Regions from separate parts of the Saccharothrix violaceirubra genome, predicted to be linked through region 2. Evidence: riboswitches for the same ligand, from Rfam matches in the RefSeq annotation. Region 2 holds a riboswitch; the other holds the start of a gene.

Region 1 (5,223 bases), 910 kb from region 2:
CGTGGTCGTGGTCACGACGTGCGCGTGCGGCACCGGGCTGGGGTGCAGCCCGGCGGCGACCAGACCGGCGAAGTGCGCCATGTCGACCATCAGGTACGCGTCGACCGCGTCGGCGATCCGGCGGAACCCGGCGAAGTCGAGCTGCCGCGGGTACGCCGACCAGCCGGCGACGATCAGCTTCGGCCGGTGCTCCAGCGCCAGCGCCTCGACCTCGGCCATGTCGACCACGCCATCCGAGTCGCCGACGTGGTAGGGCACCACGTTGTAGAGCTTGCCGGAAAAGTTGATCTTCATGCCGTGGGTGAGGTGGCCACCGTGCGCCAGGCTCAGACCCAGGATCGTGTCGCCCGGCTTGAGCAGCGCGAACATCGCCGCCGCGTTGGCCTGCGCGCCCGAGTGCGGCTGCACGTTGGCGAACCCGGCGCCGAACAGCTCCTTGACGCGCGCGATCGCCAGCCGCTCGACCACGTCGACGTGCTCGCAGCCGCCGTAGTAGCGACGGCCCGGGTAGCCCTCGGCGTACTTGTTGGTCAGCACCGAGCCCTGGGCCTGGAGCACCGACACGGGGGTGAAGTTCTCCGAAGCGATCATCTCCAGGGTGGACCGCTGCCGCCCCAGCTCGGCGGCCACCGCCTGCGCCACCTCGGGGTCGAACTCCGCGAGGGAGGTGTTGAAGTGCTCGGACATCGGTCTGGGATCTCCCTAAGAGTTGCGCTTGTAGAACGGCAGAGCGACGACCTCGACCGGTTCCCGACGGCCGCGGACGTCCACCGCCAGTCCGGTGCCCGGCGTCGCGTGCTCCTTGGCGACGTAGGCCATCGCGATCGAGTAGCCCAGCGTCGGCGACAACGCCCCGCTGGTCACCTCGCCGACCACCGCGCCGGACGCGTCCACCACGGGGTAACCGTGCCGGGGCGCGCGACGTGACGCGGTCTTGAGGCCGACCAGGGTGGTGTCGGCCTCGACGTCGGCGAGTGCTTCCCGGCCCACGAAGTCGCCGGGCTTGTCCAGCTTGACGACGCGGCCGAGGTTGGCGTGGAACGGGGTGCGCCCGGTGCCCAGCTCGTTGCCGTACAACGGCATCCCGGCCTCCAGCCGCAATGTGTCGCGGCAACCGAGGCCCGCGGGCTTGAGGTCGTGGGCCTTGCCCGCCTCCAGCAGCGCACGCCACACGTGCGGCGCGTCGTCCGGCGCGACGAACAGCTCGAAGCCGTCCTCGCCGGTGTAGCCGGTGCGGGCCAGCAGCACGGATCTGCCCGCGACGGTCGACGGGTACGACGCGTAGTACTTGACCGTGTCCAGGTCCGTGTCCGTCAGCCCGGCCAGGACGCGCACCGACGCCGGACCCTGCACGGCCAGCAGCGCGTAGTCCGTCGACCGGTCCGCGACCTCGACGTCGAAGCCCTTCGCCCGCTCCACCAGCGCCTCGTGCACGACGGCGACGTTGGACGCGTTCGCGACGACCAGGTACTCCAGGTCGCCGAGCCGGTAGACGATCAGGTCGTCGAGCACGCCGCCGTCGGCCCGGCAGATCATGGTGTAGCGGGCCCGACCGACGCCGATCGCGGACGAGTGGCCGACGAGCGCGTGGTCGAGCGCGGCGCCCGCCTGCGGACCGGTGAGCGTGATCTCACCCATGTGGGTCAGGTCGAACAGGCCCGCGGTCGTACGCACGGCGTGGTGCTCGGCCAACTCGCTGTCGTAGCGCAACGGCATGCGCCATCCCGCGAAATCGGTGAAGTGGGCGCCGAGCGCCTCGTGTTCGGCGTGCAGCGGCGTCCGACGGCTGTCCACGGGGTCCTCCCTGGTGGCGGGCACGGCAGTGGCGCCGACCGGGTCGGTCGGCTTGCCGGTACGAAGGATGACACGGTCCATCGGAGACTCCTCGTCCTGAGTGAGCCTCCCCCTCTGTCATGAGCCTGAGAGCTTCGTCGCGCGGGCGCGACTTGCACCGTGGGCGAGGCGCCGGGCGCCTGCTTTCCAGAGTTGCCTTCGTCGGGCGGTAGCTGTGCCTGAGAGATTCCGGGGAGGAGTTGCTCCTTCGGCGCCCCTGGTCGGGGACTCTCCCGCGCGACATCGACGGCCGTGTTCAGTTGACTTGCCCAGACGCTAGGCGCGGGGCGGCACACCGGTCAACTACAGGGACTTGCCGGCACGGACGCTGTCGACGACTTTGCGTTCGGCGTAGAAGGACACGAACGGGATCGTGCCGGCCACCAGCACCAGGGCCGTGCCCTTGAGCGACCAGCGGCCCTTGAGCGCGAGGTCGACGGCGGCCACCAGGTAGACGGCGTAGAGGAAGCCGTGGACGGGTCCGACGACGGCCATCATGCCGGGGTTGTCGCCGAGGTACTTCACCAGCATGGCGAACACGAGCCCGAGCAGGCCGACGCCGACCACGTAGGCCATCACCCGGAACCGGCTCAACGCACCGCTCATCGCCCTACCGACCGCCTTCGCTCACCGCTTGGTCCCGCGCGTTCAGTTCGGCGAGGAAGCGGTTGTACGCCGCGTGCTCGTCGTCCTCGTCGTCGTGCGCGGACGTCCTGACGGGGTCCACCGTAACCGCAGGCCGGACGTCGGCGACCACCGGCTCCGGGACGTCCCGGTCGGTACGACGGGCGTCGAGGCGGCGGATGCGCCACACCATGAACAGGGGGAACAGGCCGAAGAGCGGCCATTGGAAGACGTAGCCGAGGTTCTGGAACGTGCCACCGGCCTCGGAGAAGCGCTCCCACTGCCAGTAGGCCAGACCGCAGCACACCACCAGGGAGAGCACGCAGACGGCCGCGATCATCAGCCGTTTGGGGGTGATGAGGCCGGTCATGACCTCAGGGTACTTGCTCGGACTACCGCGCCCGTCGGCGCGGCTCGTCCACTTCCAGGGGTTGCGGCACGGATCGGTTTCGACGCCACACGGGAGGCATGGCTCCGACCCGGACACCGCGGGAATGTCGACCTTCTACGGGGCTTGGGCTCCCGAGCGCGGCAGGGAGCCCGTTCCCCCTTGGGCGTTCGCGGACTCCGCGGCCGAGTCCGTGCCCGACACGCGATCCGTCAGGCGACGCCGTCCCGGCGTTGCCTCTGCAACCTGGCCACGCACCAGGCCGCCGCACTACCCCGACGCAGGTGCTGGAGCACCGTCATCGGACCGAGGCGCCGACCGAGGTCGGCGGGCGTGAGCCCGGCCGCCCGGTAGTCGAGCGCGCGCTGGTCCAGCGGGCTGATGCCCGCGTCCCACCACGCCTCGGCCTCGGCGAGGTCCCCGACCAGCTGCCAGTAGCTCGCGGCCGCGGCCAGCAGACCCTCGGGCACCTCCGGCGCCCGCTTCCGCATCGCGACGACGTAAGCCGGGTCCGCGGACTCGACCCGCATCACGCCGCGCGCACCACCGGTCGCCCGCTGCACGGGGATCCCCGGGGACTGCGGGGCCTCGGCGAGCCACGCGTCCTTGATCCGGTTCACCTCGCGCAGTTCGGCGTCGTCCGAACGCTCGGCCGCCCATTGCCGCAGCAGCTCGTCGACTCCGGAGTCCTCGACCATTCTGCCTCCTCGTCGGTCGAAGATCAGCCAATGCAGCGCACCGTATTAGCGGGTACCGACAACCGCTAGACCCTGGATAGGCAAAAACCCTGTTACCAGGGCGTTATAGCCCTCATTCCACCCATACGGTGCAACGTGAGGGTCCGCATGTCACGATCCGTCACGGCACGGGTGCGGTCCCGTGCCGCACCCTCAGGCGAAGAGGCTGCGCACGAAGGTGATGATCGACTCGGCGCCCGTGCGCAGCCAGCCGAGGATGCCCTTGACCGTCTGCGCGGACTGGTCGGGCTGGGTGATCAGGAAGAACAACACCAGCGCCACCGCCGCCAGCGTCAGCACCTTCTTGATGTTCACTGCTCGCTCTCCGTCCGTCGACCTGTGCCTGGTGACCGGGCCGTCGGGTGCCCGCCGGCCCGGTGCGTCACGCGCCATCCTCCCGCGTTCACCCGCTTGGCGAACCCGGAACGGCCCCATCCCACGACCGGTCGCGGAATCGGGCACGCGGCCACGCCGCACCGCCTCCACTATCACCCGAACAGACGATCAAGGCCACCGGCGGGACCGCCGATGAACCGGTTGCGGGCTTCTCCGCCCCCTCTCCCCCACGTACGGACCGAGGTTCCGCCACATCGTCAGACTCCCCGCCGCCCTTCACCCGCATGCGCGCGATCACGCACGGACCGTGACCGGGCCGATCGTGGCCGAGATGATTTCGTACGACACGGTCGGTAATTTTCCGCGACCTTTTTCGGAACCAATCGAGGGCTTGCGGCGGACCGTCCGACTCACGCCACGACACCGGCCGCGAACAACGCCGGGATCGCCTCGGACGACCACCCGGAACCGACCAGGATGTCGACCGTGTCCCGCCCCGGTGCGGGCGCCGGGACCGGTGCGGCCGTCGGCGTGCGGTCGAAGCGGGGTGCCGGTGCGGGCTGGATCACACCCCCTACCTCGGTGAACGTGCCGCGTGCGACGTTGTGCGGGTGCGCGGTCGCCTCGGCCGGGGTGAGCACGGGCGCGAGGCACGCGTCGGTGCCCTCGGCCAGCGCCGCCCACTCGTCGCGGGTCCGGCGGGCGATCGCCGCGGCGATCGCGGCCCGCAGGTCGGGCCAGTGCGCGGGGTCGGCGCGGTCGGGGACGGTGCCGGTCAGGCCGAGCAGGTCCAGCAACTCCGCGTAGAACTTGTCCTCGACCGCGCCGATCGCCACGTGGCGGCCGTCGGCCGTCGGGTACACGTCGTAGAACGGCGCGCCGCCGTCGAGCAGGTTGGTACCGCGGGTGCCGTGCCACAGGCCGGCCGCGCCCAGGCCGTGCAGGAACGTCGTCAGCAGGGCCGCGCCGTCGACCATGGCGGCGTCGACGACCTGGCCGCGTCCCGACCGCTCCCGTTCGTAGAGCGCGGCGAGCACGCCGACCGCGAGCAGCAGACCACCGCCCGCGAAGTCGCCGAGCAGGTTGAGGGGCACGACAGGCGGACCGCCGGTCCGGCCGATCGGGTCGAGCGCACCCGCCACCGCGATGTAGTCGATGTCGTGCCCGGCCCGGTCGGCGAGCGGGCCGGTCCGTCCCCACCCGGTCAGCCGGCCGTACACCAGGCGGGTGTTGCGGGCCAGGCAGTGCGCCGGGCCGACGCCGAGCCGCTCGGCGACACCGGGCCGGTACCCCTCGACCAGGACG
Region 2 (5,223 bases):
GGCACGTTCGCCGTGCCGCGCAAGATCAACCGCGCGGTCAAGGTCACCATCACGGTCACCAACGGCACCGACCGGCCGTTCGACGCGGCCGTGCTGACCCGCGTCGGCGGCGACGGCAAGTTCGACAACCGCAAGGCCGACCTGATCCAGGACTCCCCCGACGGCGGCTGCGGCGGCGGCGTCGAGACGCAGTCCGTCGCACCGGGCAGCTCGTTCACCTACGACGTGGCCTACTCGGTCAGCCCGCAGACCGGAAAGCTGGAGATCACGCTCCAGCCCGGCTTCAACGCCGACAAAGCGGTCTTCTCCGGCCAGGTGTGACGCGGGTCCGGGCGCCGACCCGATCGGGTCGGCGCCCGGACTTCAGCACTCGATGACGTTCACGGCGAGTCCGCCGCGGGCCGTCTCCTTGTATTTGACCTTCATGTCCCGACCGGTTTCCCGCATGGTCTTGATGACCTTGTCCAGGGACACGAAGTGCGATCCGTCGCCGCGCAACGCCATCCGCGCGGCCGTGATCGCCTTGATCGCCGCCAACGCGTTGCGCTCGATGCACGGGATCTGCACCAGACCGCCGATCGGGTCGCAGGTGAGGCCGAGATTGTGCTCCATCGCGATCTCGGCGGCGTTCTCCACCTGTTCGGGAGTACCGCCCAACACCTCGGCCAATCCGCCGGCCGCCATCGAGCACGCCGAACCGACCTCGCCCTGGCACCCGACCTCGGCACCCGAGATCGACGCGTTCTCCTTGAACAGCACCCCGATCGCGCCCGCCGTGAGCAGGAACCGCACCACGCCGTCGTCCGACGCGCCCGGCACGAACCGGGCGTAGTAGTGCAGCACCGCCGGCACGATGCCGGCCGCGCCGTTGGTCGGTGCCGTGACCACCCGCCCGCCGGCCGCGTTCTCCTCGTTGACCGCGAGCGCGAACAGCGTGACCCAGTCGGTCACCCGCAACGGGTCGGTGGCGAAGTGCTCGGAGGCCAGCCGGTCGCGCAGCTCGGCCGCACGTCGGCGGACCTTCAGCCCGCCCGGCAGCACACCGGTCCGCGTGCAACCGCGTTCGACGCAGTCCTGCATCACCTGCCAGATGTGCAGCAGCGACGAGCGGATCTCCGCCTCGGGCCGCCACACCCGCTCGTTGGCCAGCATCAGCTCGCTGATCGGCGCCCCGGTCTCGCGGGTGCGGGCCAGCAGCTCGTCGCCGCTTCGGAACGGGTGCGGCAGGCGCGTGGCGTCCGCCTTGATCCGGTCCGTGCCGGACGCGGTCTCGTCGACCACGAACCCGCCGCCGACCGAGTAGTACACGGCCTCGTCGACGACCTCGCCGCAGCCGTACGCGGCGAACCGCATCCCGTTGGGGTGCAGCGGCAGGGACTTGCGGCGGTGCATGACCAGATCGGTGTCCTCGGCGAACGCGATCTCGCGCCGACCGCCGAGCGACAGCCGCTTGGACTCCCTGATCACCGCCACGCGGTCGTCGGCCGCCGTGGGGTCGATCTCCTCGGGCCGGTGCCCCTCAAGGCCGAGCAGCACCGCCTTCGGGCTGCCGTGGCCGTGCCCGGTGGCACCGAGCGAGCCGAACAACTCGACGTGGACCCGGTCGACCCGGTCCAGCGGCAGCCGCGCCGCGAACAGGGCCGCGGCCCGCATCGGGCCGACCGTGTGCGAACTCGACGGCCCGATGCCCACGGAGAACAGGTCGAAGACGCTGATCGCCACGGCGGGTCATTCCCGGGTGAAATCCGCGTACTTCGCGGCGGTCAGCAGGCCCTCGGCAGCGGTGACCTCGACCTTGAACAGCCAACCCTCGCCGTACGGGTCGTTGTTGATCCGCGCGGGGTCGTCGACCACGGCCGTGTTCACCTCGACGACCCGACCGGCGACCGGCGCGAACAGGTCGCTCACCGACTTGGTGGACTCCAGCTCGCCGCACACCTCGCCCGCCTTCACGACGGTGCCCGGGTCCGGGAGCTGGACGAACACGATGTCGCCGAGCGAGGACGCGGCGTACGACGTGATGCCTACCGACACGGGATCCCGGGTACCCGGCTTCCAGTCGACCCACTCGTGTTCTTCGGTGTAAAGCAGATGTTCCGGGTAGGTCACGGCAGCGCTCCAAGGTGTCCGAGGTCGGGTCCCCTGCTCTGTCCTGGGACCTGAGAGCTTCACCGCTTCGTCGCGGCTTGCACCGTGGGTGCGCGCGTGTCGCACGCTTTCCAGAGTCGCCTCGCCCGAGCGGTTCTCGCTGCCTGAGAGTGTGCGGGGTGCTTGCTCCTTCGGCGCCCCGGCGCGTGCCGAGGACTCTCCCGCGCGGGTTCTGATGCCTGCATGACGGCATCGCGGCCGGTATTCAGTTGGGTGTCGCCACGCTAGGTGCCCGTCACGACAAGTGTCAACGGACGTCGGCCGTTGTCCGATCGCCACAAACCGGAGGGCCGGCGTTCGTGCTCGCGGCACGATGACAGTTCGAGCCGGGTATCCGACCTTTGGCGTACCGACTGTCGCCGAAGGAGCCCACCGTGCGGATCTCTGTACCCCGCGAGATCAAGAACCACGAGTACCGCGTCGCGCTGACCCCCGCGGGCACGCACGAGCTGACCAACCGCGGTCACGAGGTGTTCGTCGAGGCCGGCGCCGGCCTCGGTTCGGCGATCACCGACGAGGAGTACGTCGCCGCCGGTGCCAAGGTCCTGGCGTCCGCCGACGACGTCTGGGCCGAGGGCGACCTCGTGCTCAAGGTCAAGGAGCCGATCGCGGTCGAGTACCCGCGGCTGCGCAAGGGCCAGGTGCTGTTCACGTACCTGCACCTCGCCGCCGACCTGCCGCTGACCAAGGCGCTGATCGACTCCGGCACCACGGCCGTCGCCTACGAGACCGTGCAGACGCCCAACGGCGCGCTGCCGCTGCTCGCCCCGATGTCCGAGGTCGCGGGCCGGCTCGCGCCCCAGGTCGGCGCGTTCGCCCTGATGAAGCCGTCCGGCGGGCGCGGCGTGCTGCCCGGCGGCGTGCCCGGCGTGCACCCGGCGCGCGTGGTCGTCATCGGCGGCGGCGTCGCGGGCCTCAACGCCGCGACCATCGCCGTCGGCCTCGGCGCCGACGTCGAGATCCTGGACACCAACGTCGACCGGCTGCGCCACATCGACGCGCTCTTCCAGGGCCGGCTGCGCACCGTCACGTCCAACTCGTACTCGATCGAGCAGGCCGTGCGCGACGCCGACCTGGTCATCGGCGCCGTGCTGGTCCCCGGCGCCAAGGCGCCCAAGCTCGTGAGCAACGAGCTGGTGTCGCAGCTCAAGCCGGGCACCGTGCTCGTCGACATCGCGATCGACCAGGGCGGCTGCTTCGCCGACTCCCGGCCGACCACGCACGCCGACCCGACCTACGCCGTGCACGACTCGGTCTTCTACTGCGTGGCCAACATGCCCGGCGCCGTGCCGCGCACGTCGACGTACGCGCTGACCAACGTGACGCTGCCCTACGCGGTGGCGTTGGCGGACAAGGGCTGGCAGACCGCGCTGCGGGCGGACCGCTCGCTCGCGCTCGGCCTGAACGCGCACGAGGGGCTGCTCACCAACGAGCCCGTCGCGCAGGCGCACGACCTGGAGTTCACCGCTTACGAAGCGTGATCGCCGCCGCACCAGGGCGTCCACCCGACCGGTGGGCGCCCTTCGGCGTTTCCGGGCAAAAAGAGGCGACCCGCTCAACCAGCCTGGGGGTCACTGGGAGCGGGCCGCGCAGCCCATCCTAGCGTCGCCGGGGGTGCGGTGCCCAGTGCCGTGCGGGTTTCTTCACCGGCGCTTCGGTATCGGACTCAAGCAAACGAGTGAATTCAGCGGGTAACGGGTAAGTCACGACGTCCATCCGGCCGATGGTGGGACACAGGACCCGACGGCTACGCAGCGCGGCGGACCGGTCGCCCCGCGTGAGCCCCTGACCACCTCGGATCGGAGCACTCATGGCACAACCGCACGGTTGGATCGACTGTCACGACCCGTTCGGGCGCGACCGGTCGATGACCGTCCTCGTCGCGGACGACCGGGTGCTGCTGGTCGCACCACCCGGCGAGTCCGCCGTGATGTCCGTCACGCAGACCCGAAGGCTCCGGGCGCTGCTCGGCCAGGCCGCGAGGCGGATGTGAAAGGCGTGGACGAGACCCTGCGCGACGCCGTCCTGCGCCGACTGGCCCAGCTCGACCAGGCCGTGGCGCACGACGAGGCCGAGTCGCTGGTGCCGCTGGCCCGCACCGGCATCAACCGGCTGGCCGACGGCTGGCGCCTACTGCTCAGCCTGCACCAGCCCGACCCCGACGGCCGCTGCGACTCCTGCCAGGGCGTCCTGCGCAACCGGCGCTGGCCGTGCCGCGTGTGGACGACCGCGCACCGCCACCTCATCGGCGAGGGCGAGACGCATCGTGAGCGGAGGCGCCCGTTGCGCAACCCGTTCACCCGCATACCGGCACAAAGTCGCACGGAAGTGGACACGAAACCACGCCATTCGCTACCTGAATGATCCTCCTAGGGCAGGATGACGCCCGGTAGGAGCATTCGGGAGGGACGCGTGCACGACGGCACTGGCCGCATCGTGGTGCAGAACCTGACCAAGCAGTTCGGTCCGGTCGCAGCGGTGCAGAATCTCAGCTTCACGGTCGAACCCGGGACGGTGACCGGCTTCCTCGGCCCCAACGGCGCGGGCAAAACCACGACCCTGCGCATGCTGCTCGGGCTCGTGACGCCGACCTCCGGGGTCGGTCTGATCAACGGTCGGCCGTTCCACCAGCTCGGCAACCCGGCACGGGTCGTCGGCGCGGTGCTCGAGGCCCAGGGGTTCCACCCCCGGCGCACGGCCCGCAACCACCTGCGGGTGTACGCGGCGGCCATCGGCGTGCCCGACCAGCAGGCCGACCGGGTGCTCGAACTCGTCGGGCTCGGCGCGGCGGCCGACCGTCGGGCGGGCGGGTTCTCGCTGGGCATGAAGCAGCGGCTCGCGCTGGCGACCGCGCTGCTCGGCGACCCGCAGATCCTCGTGCTCGACGAGCCGGCCAACGGCCTCGACCCGGAGGGCATCGCGTGGCTGCGCCAGTTCCTCCAGTCGTACGCGCGCAGCGGCCGGACCGTGCTGATCTCCAGTCACCTGCTGGCCGAGGTCGAGCAGACCGTCGACCAGGTGGTGATCGTCAGCCGCGGCCAGACCATGTTCTACGGGCCGCTGGAGAACCTGCGC

Evidence for each region. A riboswitch is a leader RNA that binds a small molecule or an ion and turns the genes downstream of it on or off. The one in region 2 is predicted to bind glycine.
Region 1: it holds a riboswitch for glycine, as region 2 does, so the genes downstream of both, gcvT (glycine cleavage system aminomethyltransferase GcvT) here and gcvH (glycine cleavage system protein GcvH) in region 2, are expected to answer to the same signal.

What each region holds. Positions count from the first base shown of each region.
Region 1 is NZ_JACHJS010000001.1:1,543,058-1,548,280, reverse strand. It holds gene glyA (serine hydroxymethyltransferase) at 1-687, opposite strand, end outside; gene gcvT (glycine cleavage system aminomethyltransferase GcvT) at 703-1,875, opposite strand; glycine riboswitch at 1,902-1,989, opposite strand; glycine riboswitch at 1,991-2,079, opposite strand; gene F4559_RS07770 (DUF3817 domain-containing protein) at 2,137-2,439, opposite strand; gene F4559_RS07765 (hypothetical protein) at 2,444-2,827, opposite strand; gene F4559_RS07760 (helix-turn-helix transcriptional regulator) at 3,058-3,543, opposite strand; gene F4559_RS07755 (hypothetical protein) at 3,736-3,897, opposite strand; gene F4559_RS07750 (CaiB/BaiF CoA transferase family protein) at 4,329-5,223, opposite strand, start outside.
Region 2 is NZ_JACHJS010000001.1:632,516-637,738, reverse strand. It holds gene F4559_RS03145 (hypothetical protein) at 1-321, shown strand, start outside; gene F4559_RS03140 (L-serine ammonia-lyase) at 364-1,722, opposite strand; gene gcvH (glycine cleavage system protein GcvH) at 1,729-2,109, opposite strand; glycine riboswitch at 2,230-2,322, opposite strand; gene ald (alanine dehydrogenase) at 2,523-3,629, shown strand; gene F4559_RS03125 (hypothetical protein) at 3,959-4,141, shown strand; gene F4559_RS03120 (hypothetical protein) at 4,147-4,512, shown strand; gene F4559_RS03115 (ATP-binding cassette domain-containing protein) at 4,561-5,223, shown strand, end outside.